One region of the Nakamurella flava genome, then DNA from elsewhere that is predicted to be linked to it. Evidence: riboswitches for the same ligand, from Rfam matches in the RefSeq annotation. Region 1 holds a riboswitch; the other holds the start of a gene.
What was found. A riboswitch is a leader RNA that binds a small molecule or an ion and turns the genes downstream of it on or off. The one in region 1 is predicted to bind thiamine pyrophosphate.

Region 1 (8,135 bases):
CCGCGCTCGGCGTCGACGCGGTCCTGCTCGGGGAGGGCTGTGCGGACCCGCTCTACCGGCGCAGCGTGCGGGTGTCGATGGGCACGGTGCTGTTCGTGCCCTTCGCCCCGCTGGATGGCTGGCCCGACACCGCGTTCGATCGGTTGCGGGGAGCCGGTTTTCGCACGGTCGCGTTGACCCCGGCGGGTGAGCACACCCTGCGGACCGCCGGTCTGGCCGACGCCGCCCGGGTCGCCGTGCTGCTGGGGTCGGAGGGCCCGGGCCTGACCGACGCCGCGCTCGCGGCGGCCGACGTGCGGGTGCGGATCCCGATGGCCCGGGGGGTTGACTCCATCAACGTCGCGACCGCCGGGGCGGTGGCGTTCGCGACCCTGGCCGACCGGGCCTGACCCGTTCGACCCTCCGGCGCAACGTGTACGACCCGACACGGACGGTGATCGGGCACACTGTGCTCGTGTCGATCACCCCACCCCCGCTGCCGCCTGAGGGTCCGGCCACTGCGGCGTTCGGCGGGTCGGCGGCGGACGAGTCACCGGCCCGGTCCGGCACCGTGGTGCCGTTCCCGCGCCGCGCCGACGCCACCGTCATCCCGGACGCCGAGGGCCCCACCGACGAGGACGACGACGGAACGGCCGACGACACACCCGGCGATCACCGCGATTGGGCGTGGGTCGAGGAATGGCGGGACGGTCGGGAGCCCACTCCCTGGGCGCCGGGTCTCGCGGTCGCCGCGTTCGCGATGCTCGTCGTCGGCATCGCCATCGTCGTGCTGTCCGACGGGCTGTCCGGCAACCCCGTCGTCGCCGTACTGGTCAACCTGTTGGTCGCCGCCGGCCTGGTACCGGCGATCTGGTTGTCCCGCGAACTCCCGGTGCTGCGCTGGATCGGTCTGGGCGCCGCCGTCGGGGTGGTGGCGGGCTGGATCACCGCCATCGGCATGGTCGGCTGACGCCGGCGACATCCGCTGACGCCGAGCATTCTCGCGGTTCCGGTCCTCCCCAGGGTCGGATCGGCGGATGACCAGCGTCGACCACCTTCCCCGGCGTCGTCCAGGAGCCCGGACCTACAGGGCGGGGGACGAGGCCTCGGCCCAGAACCGCCGGGGGATGCGACCCGCCTGCCGGGCCAGCGCCCCGGCCCGGACCGCGGCCGCCATGGCTGCGGCCATCGTCGGCGGGTCGGCGGCCCGGGTGACCGCGCTGGCCAGCAGCACCGCCGAGCACCCCAGTTCCATGGCCAGGGCGGCGTCGCTGGCGGTGCCGATACCGGCGTCCAGGATCACCGGGACCCCGGCCTGCGCGACGATCATCTCGATGGCGTGCGGGTTGGCGATGCCCAGCCCGGAACCGATGGGCGAGCCCAGCGGCATGACGGCGGCGCAGCCCACGTCCTCCAGCCGCCGGGCCAGCACCGGGTCGTCGGTCGTGTAGGGCAGCACCACGAACCCGTCGTCCACAAGTTGCTCGGCCGCGGCGACCAGCTCGATGGCGTCCGGGAGCAGCGTGCGCTCGTCCGCGATGACCTCGAGTTTGACCCAGTTCGTCTCCAGCGCCTCGCGGGCCAGCGCAGCGGTGAAGACCGCCTCGGCCGCGCCGCGGCACCCGGCGGTGTTCGGCAACGCGGTGATCCCCAGGCGTCGCAGGACGTCCAGCACTCCGGTGCCGCCCCCGGCGTCGACCCGGCGGAGGGCGACGGTGGTCAGCTCCGTCCCGGACGCCACCAGCGCCTCCTCGAGCACCGCCAGGTTGGCCGCGCCCCCGGTGCCCAGGATCAGCCGGGACCCGAAGGTGCGGTCGGCGATGACCAGCTCGTCGCGGACGACGGTCGGCACCGGCCGGTCGGCCACCGCGGCGGCGGCGAAGGTGTCAGCCACCCTGCACCGCCGTCACCACGTCGACGCGGACGCCGGGGCGGAGCTCGGCGCTCGCCCACTGCGACCGGGGCACGACGGCCGCGTCCACGGCCACGGCGATGCCCTGCTCCGGGTAGCCCAGACCGGCCAGCAGCGCCGTCACAGTGGGACCCGTTGCGGTATCCGGGGTCTCAGCCGGGAAATCGACCTCGCGGTCGTTGACGAGAAGTCTCATGTGGTGGCTCCCACGGTGGAGGCGACCCGGTTCGGGTCGGTGCTGATGGCGGACATCGCGGCCGCCGGGTCCTGCCGGGAGTCGGCCAACAGACCGGCCACCCGCTCGACCGTCCACGGCGTCAGCAGGAACCCGTTGCGGCCGTGTCCGGTGGCGACGACGGTGCGATCGTCCAGCCGCTCGACGATCGGCAGGTTGTCGGGCGTGCCCGGTCGCAGCCCGGCCGCGATCTCGGCGAGTTCGTACTCCCCGAGCGACGGCACGACGGCGCAGGCGTCGTCGAGGAGTTCGCGGACCCCGGTGACGGTCGGGCTGATGTCCCGGCCGTGCTCGTACTGGGTGGCGCCGACCACGACGCCGTCGGCGCGGGGCACCAGGTACACGGATCGGCCGTGGACCCGGGCGCGCACCGTGCGGGTGGGCGGCGGGAGGACACCGGGGCGACGCCGCAGGCGGAGGATCTCGCCCTTGACCGGACGGACGGGCAGACCGGGCCAGAACCGGGGGCTGTCGATCCCGGCGGCCAGGACGCGATGACCCGGCACGGCGGCGAAGGCGTCGGCATCGGGCAGCGGGTCCGCCCACCGCACACCGAGTCTGGTGCACTCGGACTCCAGAGCCTGTACGAGCGCGCGGTTGTCGACCGCCCACTCGTCACCGGCGACGAAGCCGTGCCGGATCCCCGACGCCAGCGTGGGTTCCAGCCGGCGGGCGTCGGTGACGAGTTCGACCGGATGTCCCTGCGCGGCCAGGTGTCCGGCCACGGTGCGCAGATCGGCCGCGTCGGCCCGGTCGACGGCGACGACCAGCGACGACCGGGTGGTGACGACGTCGGCGGGCAGCCCGTCCAGGTAGCTGCCGGGACCGGTGGCCTGCCACAGCCGCAACGAGCGCAGCCCGATGTCGAGCTGGGCGTCCTCGCCGGGCCACGCCTCACTGTGGGGGGCGAGCATGCCGCCGGCCACCCACGAGGCGCCTCGCTCCGGGGCGCGGTGCACGGTCACCGTCCACCCGTCCAGCGCGGCGCGACGGGCGATCGACAGACCGATGACCCCGCCGCCGACGACGGACAGCGGTGCGCCGTCGCCGACCGGGGCGGGAGGACCAGGGGGGTGCTGCATGAGCTCGAGGCTCCCTTCGCCGGCATGATCCGGATCAGGTGTGACGGTCAGGGCTGGCTGCCCACTCTCAGACCCGCATTCGGGACTCCCGTGCTGACCACTGCACGCTAGCCGTAGCCTCGCTGCGTGCGCCACTCGACCTTCGCTTCCCGAACCGCCGCCGACCCCGGCCTGCGCGCCGCCCGGCGCGAGCGCCTGCGGGACGCCCGCCTCTACCTGTGCACCGACGCGCGACGGGAGCGCGGAGATCTCGCCGAGTTCGTCGACGCCGCTCTCCGCGGGGGTGTCGACATCGTCCAGCTCCGCGACAAGGGCTCGGCCGGAGAGCGGGAGTTCGGGCCGTTGGAGGCCGCCCACGAGCTGGCCGCGCTGGCCGTGCTCACCGCGGCGGCCCGGCGGCACGGGGCGCTGGTCGCGGTCAACGACCGGGCCGACATCGCCGTCGCCGCCGGGGCCGACGTGCTGCACGTCGGACAGGACGACCTGCCGGTGGCGACGGCGCGGGCCCTCGTCGGTGACGACGTCCTCCTCGGGTTGTCCACCCACGACGAGGAGCAGGCCGCCGCGGCGGTGCGGGCGGCGACCGCCGGGGACATCGACTACTTCTGCACCGGCCCCTGCTGGCCGACCCCGACCAAACCGGGTCGGACGGCGCCCGGCCTGGATCTGGTCCGCTTCGCGGCCCGCACTGCCGGCGACGTCCCGTGGTTCGCCATCGGTGGCATCGACGAGCCCCGGGTGTCCGAGGTGCGGGAGGCCGGGGCCGATCGAGTGGTCGTCGTGCGCGCCATCACCGGGACCGACGACCCGGCGGCCGCCGCCGCGCGGATCCGGGCGGCGATCTCTCCGGCCTGACGGCCGTCGGCCGGCGGAACAGCCCCTGGCCAGCCCGCTCTCAGTGCGGACACAGCCGGGCGGCCGAGGCTGGCCGTCATGCTGCTCTCCTCGCGTCCGCTGCTCCGGCGGTGGCTGATCGCCGGTTGCCTGCTCGTGGTCGCGGGGGTGGCGATCGGTGTCCGCGCGTTGTTCGTCGACCGGGTCAGCCAGGACTACACCGCCTTTCTCAGCCCGTGGTACGACACCCTCGCCCAGGGCGGGGGTTTCGCGGCGGTGGGCACCGAGGTGGCCAACTACAACCCGCCCTACCTGTACCTGCTCGCGGCTATGACCTACCTGCCCATCCCGAAACTCGTTGGCGTCAAGCTGATCTCCATCGTCTTCGACGTGGTGCTCGCCGGGTTCGCCGCCCTCGTCGTGCGGGAGCGTTTCCGCCGTCCCGCCGTGTGGGTGACGGCGTTCGCAGTGGTGCTGCTCGCGCCGACCGTGGTCGTGAACAGCTCGTGGTGGGGGCAGTGCGACTCCATCTACGCCGCCTTCTGTCTCGGCAGCCTGTGGTTCCTCATCCGCCGCCGGCCGGTCTGGGCCTGCGTGTTCTTCGGGCTGGCGTTCGCCTTCAAGTTGCAGGCGGTCTTCTTCCTGCCCGTGCTGGTGATCGCGATCGTGGCCAACCGGCACCGCCTGGCGGCGCTGCTGGTGTCACCCGCGGTGTTCGCCCTCTGTCTGGTCCCCGCCGCCGTCGCCGGACGGGACTGGAGCAGTCTGCTCGCGGTCTACCCGAACCAGGTCAGCACCGGGGGCACGGCGACCGGTGGAGCGGGGCGAACGGGGGCGGCCGGCTTCGGACCGGCGACCGGTGACCGGATGCCGGGGGGAACGGGGGTCTCCGGAACGGCGCCGGTCGGTCCCGCCGGGAATGGCACCCGCAGCGGGGGGGCCGGCTTCGGCGGCGGCGCCCGCCCGTCCGGGGGTGGCGCCGCCAGCAGCTACACGCAGAACGCGCCGACGTTCTACCAGTGGCTCGGCTCCGGGGCCCCGGTCGTCTGGAAGTTCCTGGGGCTGGCCCTGGGGGCCGTCATCGGCACCGCGGCCGCCGTCTTCACCTGGTCCCGGCGGCGTCGACTGGGCGCCACCGAGCTGGTGGTGCTGACCACGCTGCTCGTCCTGGCCATCCCGTTCGTCCTGCCCGAGATGCACGAGCGGTACCTGTATCTCGCCGACGTGGCCACCATCGTGATGGCGTTCTACATCCGTCGGTCCTGGCCGGTCGCGGTGCTGGTGTCGGCTGCGTCGCTGGCCAGCTACGCCCCGTTCCTCTGGCGGACCACGCCGGTGCCGTTGGGGGTCGCGGCCGCGATGGACCTCGTGGCCGCCCTCGTCACGACCTGGGTCGCGGTCGACGTCCTGCGGGGAAATGACCGTTGGGTCCGGCCGGTGCGGAGCCGGTCCGGGCGGTCGACGACGCCGGACCCACGTCCCGACGCTCCGGCGGACACCCGGGCCGACACGGGCGCCGCCGAACGCTCCGCGGGCACCCCTGTGTGGGGGCGGTGAGGTGCGGCTCGCGCACCTGATGGGACAAGGAGCGGCGGGACGGTACCGGCCGTCCCTGAGGAGACCTCAGCGACGGGGTGAGGATCCGCCCAGCAGCAGATCTTCCCAGCCGGGCATCGTCGGCCGCTGCCCCCGGCGGGCCCGGGTCGGCGACGGTTCGGTGCCCGTACGGGCCACGGCGGAACCGTCCGTGGTCTCCGCGCCGGCTGCGGGGAAATCGTCCGATCCGGCGGCGGTGTCGGCGGCCGGGGTGGTCGGTTCGTTCGCGGGTGCGGTGACCGCGGCCGGCGCGGCCGGGACCGGCGGGGCGGGCGGCACCGCCGGGGTCACGGTGACCGGCTCGACCTGCTCGACGGTCACGGTGGTCGACCGGACCTCGACGACCGTGGGGGCGCCGTCGGTGATGGTGCGCAGCGGGCGCGGGGTCGGGTCGATCAGTTCGCGGGCGGCCTCGTCACGCGGGCGCAGCGTGTCGGTGCGCGGCCCGGAGTGGATCGACCAGCGGGCGTGGTTCTCGCTGCGTCCGGCCTGCCACCGCAGGTGCAGGATCCAGCCGGAGACGTCGCGGTAGGCGTCCCACCGCAGTCCGCTGAGCTGGCCGCGGGCCGACAGGGTCGCGGTGACCAGTTCCTCGAGCGACTTCTTGGTCGGGGTCCCGTCGATCAGCGGGTGGGCACGGCGGGCCCGGTCGGCGGTCGTCGATCGCTCCAGCAGGACCGGGTAGGCGTACCGCTCGATCCGGCCCACGCCGGTGTTGGCTGCACGGGCCACGTCGGCCAGGGACTCGCCGGCCCGCAGCCGCGACTGGATCTCGCGGGGACGGAGGGTGGGTTCGAGCTCGACGTCGACCTGGTCCAGCTGCTGCAACCGGGTGGCGTCGCCGCGGGCGGCGGCCCGCAGACGTTCGTCGGCGACGGCGGTGAACAGTTCGCCGGACTCCTGGTCCGCGAACACCAGGCTCTCGCCGTCCTCGGCCAGGCCCAGGACCCGCAGCGTGCGCATGGCGTACCTCCCGATCGTCACACCCTTGACGCGCCACGCTATCCCGATCGTGGCGGGCCCCGATCCAGGCGCGCCGGTCGGTCGGACGACCGGCGCGGTGCCGGCCGTCCGACCATGGGTCACGGTCAGGCGATCTGCGTGGCCAGCGCGCGCAGCCCGTCGACCAGCGGCGTGGTGGGCCGGCCGATCAGGGTGCGCAGGTCGTCGGTGGCGTCGGCGAGGTCGCCGGCGGCGATGTTGGCGTCCAGGGCCACCAGGAAGCCGATCAACTGTTCCGGCAGACCGGCGGTGGTCAGGATCTTGGCGTGCTCGTCGCTGGAGACCGACCGGTAGACGACCGGGCGGCCCAGGGCCTGCGTGGCCGCGGCCGCGAAATCGTCGCCGTCCCAGGCCACGTCCCCGGACAGCTCGTACACCCGACCCCGGACCTGCGGCTGGGTGGCGACCGCGGCGAGGGCGGCGGCGTAGTCGGCGCGGGCGGCGCTGGCCACCCGTCCGGTGCCCGTGCTGGCCAGGTACACCCCGGTCTGCGACGCCTGGGCCAGGGCCTGGCCGTAGTTCTCGTGGTACCAGTTGTTCCGCAGTACCGTCACCGACAGACCCGAATCGGCCAGCGCCTTCTCGGTGACCGCGTGTTCGGGGGCCAGGATCAGCGAGGTCGAGTCGGCGTGCGGGGCGCTGGTGTAGACGACGTGCCCGACGCCCGCCCGGACGGCGGCGTCGATGACGGCCGTGTGCTGGGGGACCCGCTGGCCGACCTCGCTGCCCGAGACGAACAGCAGGACGTCCGCGCCGGCGAAGGCGGCGTCCAGGCTCGCCGGGTCGCTGTAGTCCAGCTGCGCCGTCCGCACCCCCAGCGGCTTCAGCTCGGCGAGCTTCTCGGCCGACCGGCCGGTCGCCAGGATGTCGGCGGCGGCGACGCCGCGGGTCAGCAGTTCATCGAGGGTGAGGCGGCCGAGCTGGCCGGTGGCGCCGGTGAGGACGATCGTCATGGGTTCTCCTTCTCGCGGATGCGGTGGACTGTGCTGCTCAACCGAGCAGAGCGACGACTACTTCCCGATCGGCAGTACCCACCTTTTGGTAAGTTGGGGTGATGCCCGTCACCGACACGACCACCGCACCGACCGTGTGGGCTCGGATGGCCGCCGACGTGCTCGGCCCCGAGGGTGCCACCGGCGGCTCCGCGGACGACGGTCGGGACGCCCTGTTCGGCGTCGGCTGCCCGAGCCGTCGCCTGCTGGACACGATCACCAGCCGATGGGGCGTCCTGGTGGTGCTGGCGTTGTCCGAGCGGTCGATGCGCTGGGGGGAGTTGCACCGGTTCATCGACGGCATCAGCGAGAAGATGCTGGCCCAGACGTTGCGGGCGCTCGAGTCCGAGGGTCTGGTGCACCGGGCATCGGCCGGGACCGTGCCCCCGCGGGTGGACTACTCGCTGACCGACCGGGGCCGGCAAGCGGCCGCGGTCGTCGAGCCGCTCGTGCGGTGGGTCGGGCAGGACACGGTGGCGACCGCCCGGCGGGCCGACGCGAGC
Region 2 (8,135 bases), 780 kb from region 1:
GCCCCGGAGGCCGCTCCTCACCGGTCACCTCACCCGCACGCCGCCGCTCTGCCCACTCCCGGGTTGCCTTCTCCGACCGGTATTCCCTCATCCCAATGACTCTGTATGACTTCAGCGCATTCTTGAGCGAAACCGCACGGGCTCCCCGGCCGGTGGCGTCGTTGAACTTTCGAGTCGCGGCATTCAGGCCCATCCCGGCGATGATCATCTCCGCCGCTTCGATCAAAGCCGCCGCCTCGACCGGATCCACGGTGACACCGTCCGCCTCATATCCGATCGGGCGCTTGCCGCCGTGCCGCTGACCACGTTCCGCATTCGCTGAATACTTTGCAGCCAGCCTCTCGCTCTTGATCTGCATCTCCATCTGCGCAAAGGCAACCAGCACCTGAGCCAGCGTCCGACCCATCGGCGTGGAAAGGTCCAGCTCTTGGCCAGAAACCGTGACGATTCGCAGCGGCCGACCCCCGAGGGAATCCAGAAGCGTCTGGAATTGGGCCACCTGCCGGTAACATCGGTCCAGCGCCCACGCCAAGATCATGTCCACCTCGCCGCGGTGCACCATCTCCAGCACCAGCGGCCATTCGGTCCGCGAATCAACCGTCTTGAAGGCGCTCACGTCGTTGTCAGATCGCACCGCTACGACATCAATCCCCCGCTCACGGGCCAGCTTCTCGCACGAGCGGATCTGCTCCCCCAAGTTGACGGCAAGCCCGTCCCTGTCTTGGCTGATCCGGCCGTAGATCACCGCCCGCACGGGCTCACCTCCTACCTGTCGTCAAAGTAATAGTCGCAGACGCCCTGCTCCCCGACGGCAGCCGCCTGCACGCCGTCATCCCGGACATCACGCGCGAGCACCTGTCGGTCAACATCCGGAAGTTCGTCGTGGCGGCCAACGGCTTGGATGATCTGGTGGCCCTGGGCACCCTGCCGCCGGCCGCGGCCCGCTTCCTGGAGGCCGCGGTGGTCGCCGGCCTCAACGTCATCGTCGCCGGGGGCACGCAGGCCGGGAAGACGACGCTGCTCAACACCCTCATCAACTCGGTGCCGGCCCGGGAACGGGTCATCACCTGCGAGGAGGTCTTCGAGCTCCGCCCCAACCTGCCGGACGTCGTCGCCATGCAGACGCGTCAAGCGAACCTGGAGGGCCACGGCGAGATCCGGCTGCGCCGGTTGGTCAAGGAAGCGCTGCGGATGCGCCCCAGCCGGATCGTCGTCGGCGAGGTCCGGCAGGAGGAATCCCTGGACCTGCTGATCGCCCTCAACAGCGGCCTGCCGGGTATGTGCTCGGTGCACGCCAACTCCGCCCGCGAGGCGGTGGTCAAGCTGTGCACCCTGCCGCTGCTGGCCGGCGAGAACGTGACCGCCGGGTTCGTCGTCCCGACCGTCGCGGCCTCGGTGGACCTGGTGGTCCACGTCGGCAGCGAGCCCAACGGGGCCCGCCGGGTCCGCGAGATCGTGGCCCTGCCCGGGCGCGTCGAGGGCGGGGTCGTCGAGACGGAGGACATCTTCACCACGCGGGACGGGGTGCTGACGCGCGCCCAGGGCTACCCGCCGCACCAGGACCGGTTCGCCCGGCACGGCTACGACCTGACCGAGCTGCTGGAGGGTGGACGCCCGCAGCGCCGCTGAGCCGGCGATCCGCGCGACGCAATGCCCGTTCGCGCGGCGATGGGCACGCAACGCGACCAGGTCGAGCGGACGGGTAGGCTGCACGGTCGACACGGGGTGCCCCACCGGGGCTGAGAGAACACCCGTTGAACCTGATCTAGTTCGTACTAGCGAAGGGATTGTCGTTCCGTGCTGCCGTCTGCATTCGAACGTCCCACCGTCCAATCCACCGGTCCCCTGCTGTCCCGGCGGACCCTGCTGTCGGCCGCGCTCGCCGGGGCCGTCACCGTCGTCGCCGGTTGCTCGTCCGGCTCCGACCCGGCCTCCCCGTCGACCGCCGCCGGATCGTCCGGGGCAGGCGCGTCGACGTCCACCGTGCGGTTCGCCCTCGACTGGACGCCCAACACCAACCACACGGGCCTGTACGTGGCCCAGCAGAACGGCTGGTTCGCCGACGCCGGCATCGACCTGCAGATCCTCCCGTACAACACGGCCCTGCCCGACACGCTCATCGACGCCGGTAGCGCCGAGTTCGGGATCAGCTTTCAGGACGGTGCCACCGTCGCCCGGGCCGCCGGTGCCGACATCGTCTCCGTCATGGCCGTCCTGCAGCGGTGGGCCACCGCCATCGGGGTGAAGGCCGACCGCGCCGACCTGACCTCCCCCAAGGACCTGGACGGGAAGACCTACGCCGGGTTCGGTGGCCCCACCGAGGTCCCACTGCTCAAAGAGGTCATCAAGGACGCCGGCGGGACGGGCGAGTTCACCACCGTCACCCTCGGCACGTCCGCCTACGAGGCCCTCTACTCGGGCAGCGCGGACTTCACGATCCCGTTCGTCGCCTGGGAGGGCATCGAGGCCGAACACAACGGGACACCCATGAAGTACTTCGAATACACCGATTACGGGTTCCCAGACGCGTACTCCATCGTGGTGACCACGAACCGGACGTGGCTGGCCCAGAACCCCGACATCGCCAGAGCTTTCGTGCAGGCGCTGCAGCGGGGCTACCGGTTCGCCGCCGAGCAGCCCGACGAGGCGGCGCGCCTCCTGATCGCCGCCAATCCCGGGGTGTTCGCCGACGAGGAACTCGTCACCCAGTCGCAGCGCATGCTGGCTGAGAAGTACCTCAAGGCCGCGGACGGATCGGTCGGCACGCAGACCGCCCAGCAGTGGGCGACCTACGGCGGCTTCCTGTTCGACGCGGGCCTGCTCGTCGGCCCCGACGGCTCCCCCCTGTCCACCGCGCCCGACTACTCGACCCTGTTCACCAACGACTACCTCTCCACCTCGTCATGACGATCGGCACCTGGGCACGTCCGGGCGCCACCACCGACGACGGCCGACCAGCCGGGGCCGCCACCGGCAACCGTGGAGCGCGGAGGCGTCGGACGGTCGGCGCGGCCGTCCGGTCCGCGGTGCCGGCGGCCGCGGTCGTGCTGATCCTGCTGATCGGCTGGCAGGTCGCCGTGACCGTTCTGGCCGTCCGTCCGCAGATCCTGCCGTCCCCGGTGCGGGTGGTGCAGCAGGGCTGGCTCGACCGGGCCGACCTGTTCGCCAACGCCGTGGCCACCCTGGGTGTGACCCTCGCCGGGTTCGCCGTCTCGCTGGTCGTCAGCTGGGTCGTCGCGGTCGCCGTGGACTTCGTCCCGCTCCTGCGCCGGGCTCTGGTCCCCCTGCTCGTGGGATCGCAGACGCTCCCGATCATCGCCATCGCCCCACTGTTCATCATCTGGTTCGGCTTCGGGCTGCTCCCGAAGGTGCTCGTCGTCGTCCTGACCACCTTCTTCCCGGTCGCCATCGGGCTGATCGAGGGCTTCGCGGCGGCTGATCGGGACGGCAGCAAGCTACTGGCCGGGATGGGTGCCAGCCGTTGGCAGCAGTTCCGCTACCTGCGGCTGCCGGGGGCACTGCCCCGCTTCTTCACGGCGCTGCGCATCGGCATCACCTATGCGGTGGTGGCGGCCATCTTCGCCGAGTACGTGGGGTCGGCCAGCGGCCTGGGCATCTACATGGCGACGGCGAAGAACTCGTTCCGCACCGATCTCGTCCTCGCCGCGGTGGCCATCACCGCCGTCCTCAGCATCACGCTGTTCGCCCTGACCTTCCTCGTCGAGCGGTGGGTCTGCCCGTGGCGACGCCCGCGCCGCGGCGGGGCGGAGCGCCCCCGATGACGGGCGTTCGACCCGGTCAAGCGCCGGGCGGGGAGGCCGCTCCGCGTGGTCTGCACCTGGCCGACATCCGCCACGCCTTCCCGACCCCGGACGGCCCGCTGCCCGTACTCGACGGCATCACCGTCACGGTGGCCCCCGGCCAGTTCGTCGCCGTCATCGGCCCCTCGGGGTGCGGCAAGAGCACGCTGTTCGACATCGTCACCGGACAGCTGACTCCCCGGGCCGGGACCGTGACGGTGATCGGCGGTCGACCGCCGGGCGCCGCCGGCCCGGCGACGCCGCGCGGGCAGGTGGCGCACATGCCCCAGCGGGACCTGTTGCTGCCCTGGCGCACCGTCCTGGACAACACCGCGCTGGGTCTGGACGTGCAGGGTGTCCCTCGCCGGGAAGGCAGGCGCCGGGCCGCCGCACTGTTCGCCGACTTCGGTCTGGACGGGTTCGAACGGGCCTACCCGGACGAGCTGTCCGGCGGCATGCGCCAGCGGGCGGCCCTGCTGCGCACGATGGTGCAGCAGCGCCCCATCGTGGCGCTCGACGAACCGCTGGGGGCGCTGGACTCGTTGACCCGGTCCGATCTGCAGGTGTGGTTGCAGCGGGTGTGGACCGAGCATCCCCGGACGATGCTGATGATCACCCACGACATCCGGGAGGCCCTGCTGCTGGCCGACCGGGTCCTCGTGCTCTCGCCCCGGCCGGCCCGCATCGTCCGCGACCTGACCGTCGACCTCCCCCGCCCCCGGGACCTGCGGGCCGTGACCACCCCGGAGTTCGTCGCCCTGGAAGCCGAACTGCTCGACCTGCTGCACCACACCACGGGCGGGCGTCCCCGGTAGTCCCGGAGACACCCGCCCGTGGTGGTCGGCCGCAACGGCCGGTGCTACATCTCGTCCACGGAGCGGACACCGCCCGGTCCGTTGGCAGTCCGGGCCTCCAGCGCGGCGGACACCACGGCCTTGCGGTCGGCCCCGAACGACGCCGTCAGGGCGGCCGAGACGGCACCCTCGACGAACGGCGTGTCGACGATCGTCACCCGCTCCCCGAGTTCGGGTTCGAGGAACTCGACCGCGGTCTCGGTGGTCAGGTAGCCGCTGCCGAGGTCGTAGAGCAGCACGACCCCGTCACCGTCGCCGTCGTCGGCCTGCTGCACGGCGGCGGTGATGGTGTCGAACGAGGTGCCGATCCCACCGTCCTCCATGCCGCCGGCCGCCACGATCCGCACGCCGGGCGCCATCTGCTGGGCGACCTCCAGGACGCCGGCCGCCAGCTGGGCGCTGTGCGAGACCAGCACGATTCCGACGCTCACGCCCCGCCCCCCGCAGCCGCATCGGCCATGGCCCGGAGTAGCAGGGACGCACTCGTGGCCCCCGGATCCCGGTGCCCAATCGACCGCTCACCCAGGTAGCTCGCCCGACCCTTGCGGGCCTGCAGCGGAGTGGTCGCCTCGGCACCCTCGGCGGCGGCGTCGGCCGCCGCGGACAGCACCGCTGCGGCGTCCCCACCGCTGTCGGCTGCGGCAGCGGCGGCCTGCACGGCCGGCGTCAGCGCGTCGACCATGGTCTTGTCGCCGGGCTCGGCCTTGCCGCGGGCGACGACGCCGTCCCGGGCCGCGGTCAGACCGGTGACGACCAGCGCACCGTCCAGTTCCGAGGCGTCGCCGATGGCGGTCGCCGCGCGGAGGAAAGCCGTCCCGTACAGCGGACCCGAGGCACCGCCGACCGTGGAGATCAGGGTGGTGGCGACGAGCTTGAGCACCGCGGCCGGGGTCTCCGGGGCGCTGGCGTCGAGCTTGGCAACGACGGCGGTGAAGCCCCGAGCCAGGTTCTCCCCGTGGTCACCGTCGCCGATCTCCCGGTCGAGGCGGGTGAGCTCGGTCTTGTGCTCGGCGGCGGCGGCGGCGGCCGCCCGCACCGCGGCGACGACCGTTCCGGCGTCACAGGTCATGTCGAAGTTCAACTCCCCATAGTCGCCGGCCGCCCTGGCCGGCTCGATTGATGGCCGCGGTCACCCGGGCCGTCGATGATCATCGACCGTTGATGCGGTCGCCGCCCACGATCCTGCCCTGCGGCCCGCCGGACGGCCAGGTGCCGGTCCGATCCATCGGCCGCGATGTTCAATCGGCCGGTCGCCCGTCCCGCTGGTAGATGTCGGGGACCCCGTCGTGGTCGTCGTCGCGGGCCTCTTCCTCGCACATCAGCCGGTAGCGACGGTTGCGCAGCCGGAGCAGAACAGTGGCCAGGACTGCGGCGACGATCGAACCGGTCAGCACCGCGATCTTGACGTGGTCGTCGGCAACCGGGTCGGCGAAGGCGAGTTCGCCGATGAGCAGGCTCACCGTGAAGCCGATGCCACCGAGCAGACCGACCCCGATGAGGTCGGGCCACGTCAAACCGGTCTGCAGCTGCTGACGGGTGGCCTTCGCCGCCACGAAGGTGCCGACCAGGATGCCGATCGGCTTGCCGACGACGAGACCGAGCATGATGCCCAGGGCGATCGGGTCCGTCAGGGCCCCGGTGAACCCGGACCAGCCGGCGACGGTGACCCCGGCGGACATCAGGGCGAACAGCGGGACCGCGACCCCGGCCGACAGCGGACGCCACCGGTGCTCGAAGCGTTCGGCCATCCCGGCGGCCGACGGACGCCGGGACCGGACCGGAACGGTGAAGGCCAGCAACACCCCGGCGACGGTGGCGTGCACCCCGGAGGCGTGCACCAGGGTCCAGGTGGCCAGGGCCAGCGGCAGCAACAGCCACCACGAGCTGACGCCGCGCTGGACCAGGACCGCGAAGGCGGCCAACGGCAACAGCGCCAACCCCAGCATGAGCAGGTTCAGCTCTGAGGTGTAAAAGAGCGCGATCACGCAGATGGCGAGCAGGTCGTCGACGACGGCCAGGGTCAGCAGGAACGTGCGCAGGGCCACCGGGAGATGGGTGGCGATGACGGCCAGCACCGCGAGGGCGAAGGCGATGTCGGTGGCGGTGGGGATCGCCCACCCGGTGGGTGCCGTCCCGCCCGCGATCACCAGGTACAGGACCGCGGGGACGATCATGCCGCCGACGGCGGCCACCACCGGGACGACCGCCCGCGACGGACTGCGCAGATCACCGGCGACGAACTCGCGTTTCAGTTCCAGACCGGCGACGAAGAAGAAGATGGCCAGCAGGCCGTCGGCCGCCCAGGTCGACAGCGACAGGTCCAGGTGCAGAGCGGACGGGCCGATCACGATCGCACCGAAGGTCGTGTAACCGTCGGCCCACGGCGAGTTCGCCCACACCAGGGCGGCGACCGCGCCGATGAGCAGCAGGATCCCGCCGACGGTCTCCCGGCGAAGGACATCGGCGATCCGCCGGGCCTCCGGCCACGAACCCGGCGAGAACGCAGCGCGCAGCGGGGAGGGTGCGGGCGGTCCGGTCATGGGCACTCCTGGAACATCTCGCGGACGCGACCACGGGATCGTGTCGCGTTCCGGCCGACCAGACTTCCCGGCACACCGTGGACCAGCCTATCGATGACGAGCCCGGGATCGGACCACACGGCCGGCCGGGCGCCCGACGCGCGCCGGTCAGTAGGGCGGGGTGCCGAAGACGGTGACCGTCGACCCGGTGGACAGCGCGTCGAAGAACGCCGCCGAGGCGTCCCACGACAGATGGATGCAGCCGTTGGACTGCCGGGACAGGCTGCCCTGGTGGAAGGCGATGTCGCCGTCGAAGAACACCGAGTTGGGCATGGGTGCGTCGTTGAAGAGGCTGGACTTGTGGTCCTTGTCCTTCCAGAACACCGCGAACGTCCCGGTCCGGGTGCGGGATCCGGCCTCGCCGGAGGTGACGGCCACCGGCCCGTAGGTGACCGCGCCGCCCGACTGCAACCAGGCCTGCTCGTTGGTGAGGTCGACGCAGGCCTGCGCGGTGGCCGGGCACGGGTTCGACGCCTGGACCGCGGCGGCGCCGGCCTGGTTGGGGTTGACCGGCGGCGCGGTGACCGTGAAGGAGCTGGTGGCGGTGGCCGGGTCGAACCGCATGTCCCCGGCGTAGGCGACGCTGACCTCGTGCTTGCCCTCGGCGGCGGCCGGCATCGTCGCGGTGAACCGGCCCTGTTCGTCGACGGCCCCCTGCCCCACCACCGCACCGTCGACGGTCACGGTCACCTGCCCGGTCGGCGACTGCGGGGTGCCGATCACCCGGGTGGGGATGGTGGCCGGCCGGCCGGGTTGCACACCCGTGACCTGGCCGATGGAGATGTCCACGTCGGTCGTGGTGGTCCGCAGGATGAGCGAACCGGTGGCCGGTGCGATCCCCGCGTTGCCGCCGTAGCTGACGGAGTAGACGTGTTCCCCGGGATCGACCGTGTTGTAGAACG

Region 2: linked by a shared signal. The riboswitch ahead of FDO65_RS06925 (ABC transporter substrate-binding protein) and the one ahead of thiO (glycine oxidase ThiO) in region 1 are both predicted to bind thiamine pyrophosphate.

The regions. Positions count from the first base shown of each region.
Region 1 is NZ_SZZH01000001.1:2,313,564-2,321,698, reverse strand. Features, by position in the region: gene FDO65_RS10485 (TrmH family RNA methyltransferase) at 1-389, shown strand, start outside; gene FDO65_RS22785 (DUF2537 domain-containing protein) at 455-949, shown strand; gene thiG (thiazole synthase) at 1,064-1,831, opposite strand; gene thiS (sulfur carrier protein ThiS) at 1,866-2,087, opposite strand; gene thiO (glycine oxidase ThiO) at 2,084-3,208, opposite strand; TPP riboswitch at 3,203-3,310, opposite strand; gene thiE (thiamine phosphate synthase) at 3,380-4,063, shown strand; gene FDO65_RS10455 (glycosyltransferase 87 family protein) at 4,142-5,599, shown strand; gene sepH (septation protein SepH) at 5,666-6,601, opposite strand; gene FDO65_RS10445 (SDR family oxidoreductase) at 6,727-7,593, opposite strand; gene FDO65_RS10440 (winged helix-turn-helix transcriptional regulator) at 7,695-8,135, shown strand, end outside.
Region 2 is NZ_SZZH01000001.1:1,531,655-1,539,789, forward strand. Features, by position in the region: gene FDO65_RS06915 (recombinase family protein) at 1-754, opposite strand, end outside; partial or broken gene FDO65_RS06920 (CpaF family protein) at 793-1,629, shown strand; TPP riboswitch at 1,712-1,805, shown strand; gene FDO65_RS06925 (ABC transporter substrate-binding protein) at 1,849-2,907, shown strand; gene FDO65_RS06930 (ABC transporter permease) at 2,904-3,782, shown strand; gene FDO65_RS06935 (ABC transporter ATP-binding protein) at 3,779-4,615, shown strand; gene dhaM (dihydroxyacetone kinase phosphoryl donor subunit DhaM) at 4,660-5,085, opposite strand; gene dhaL (dihydroxyacetone kinase subunit DhaL) at 5,082-5,723, opposite strand; gene nhaA (Na+/H+ antiporter NhaA) at 5,893-7,194, opposite strand; gene FDO65_RS22445 (Ig-like domain repeat protein) at 7,342-8,135, opposite strand, start outside.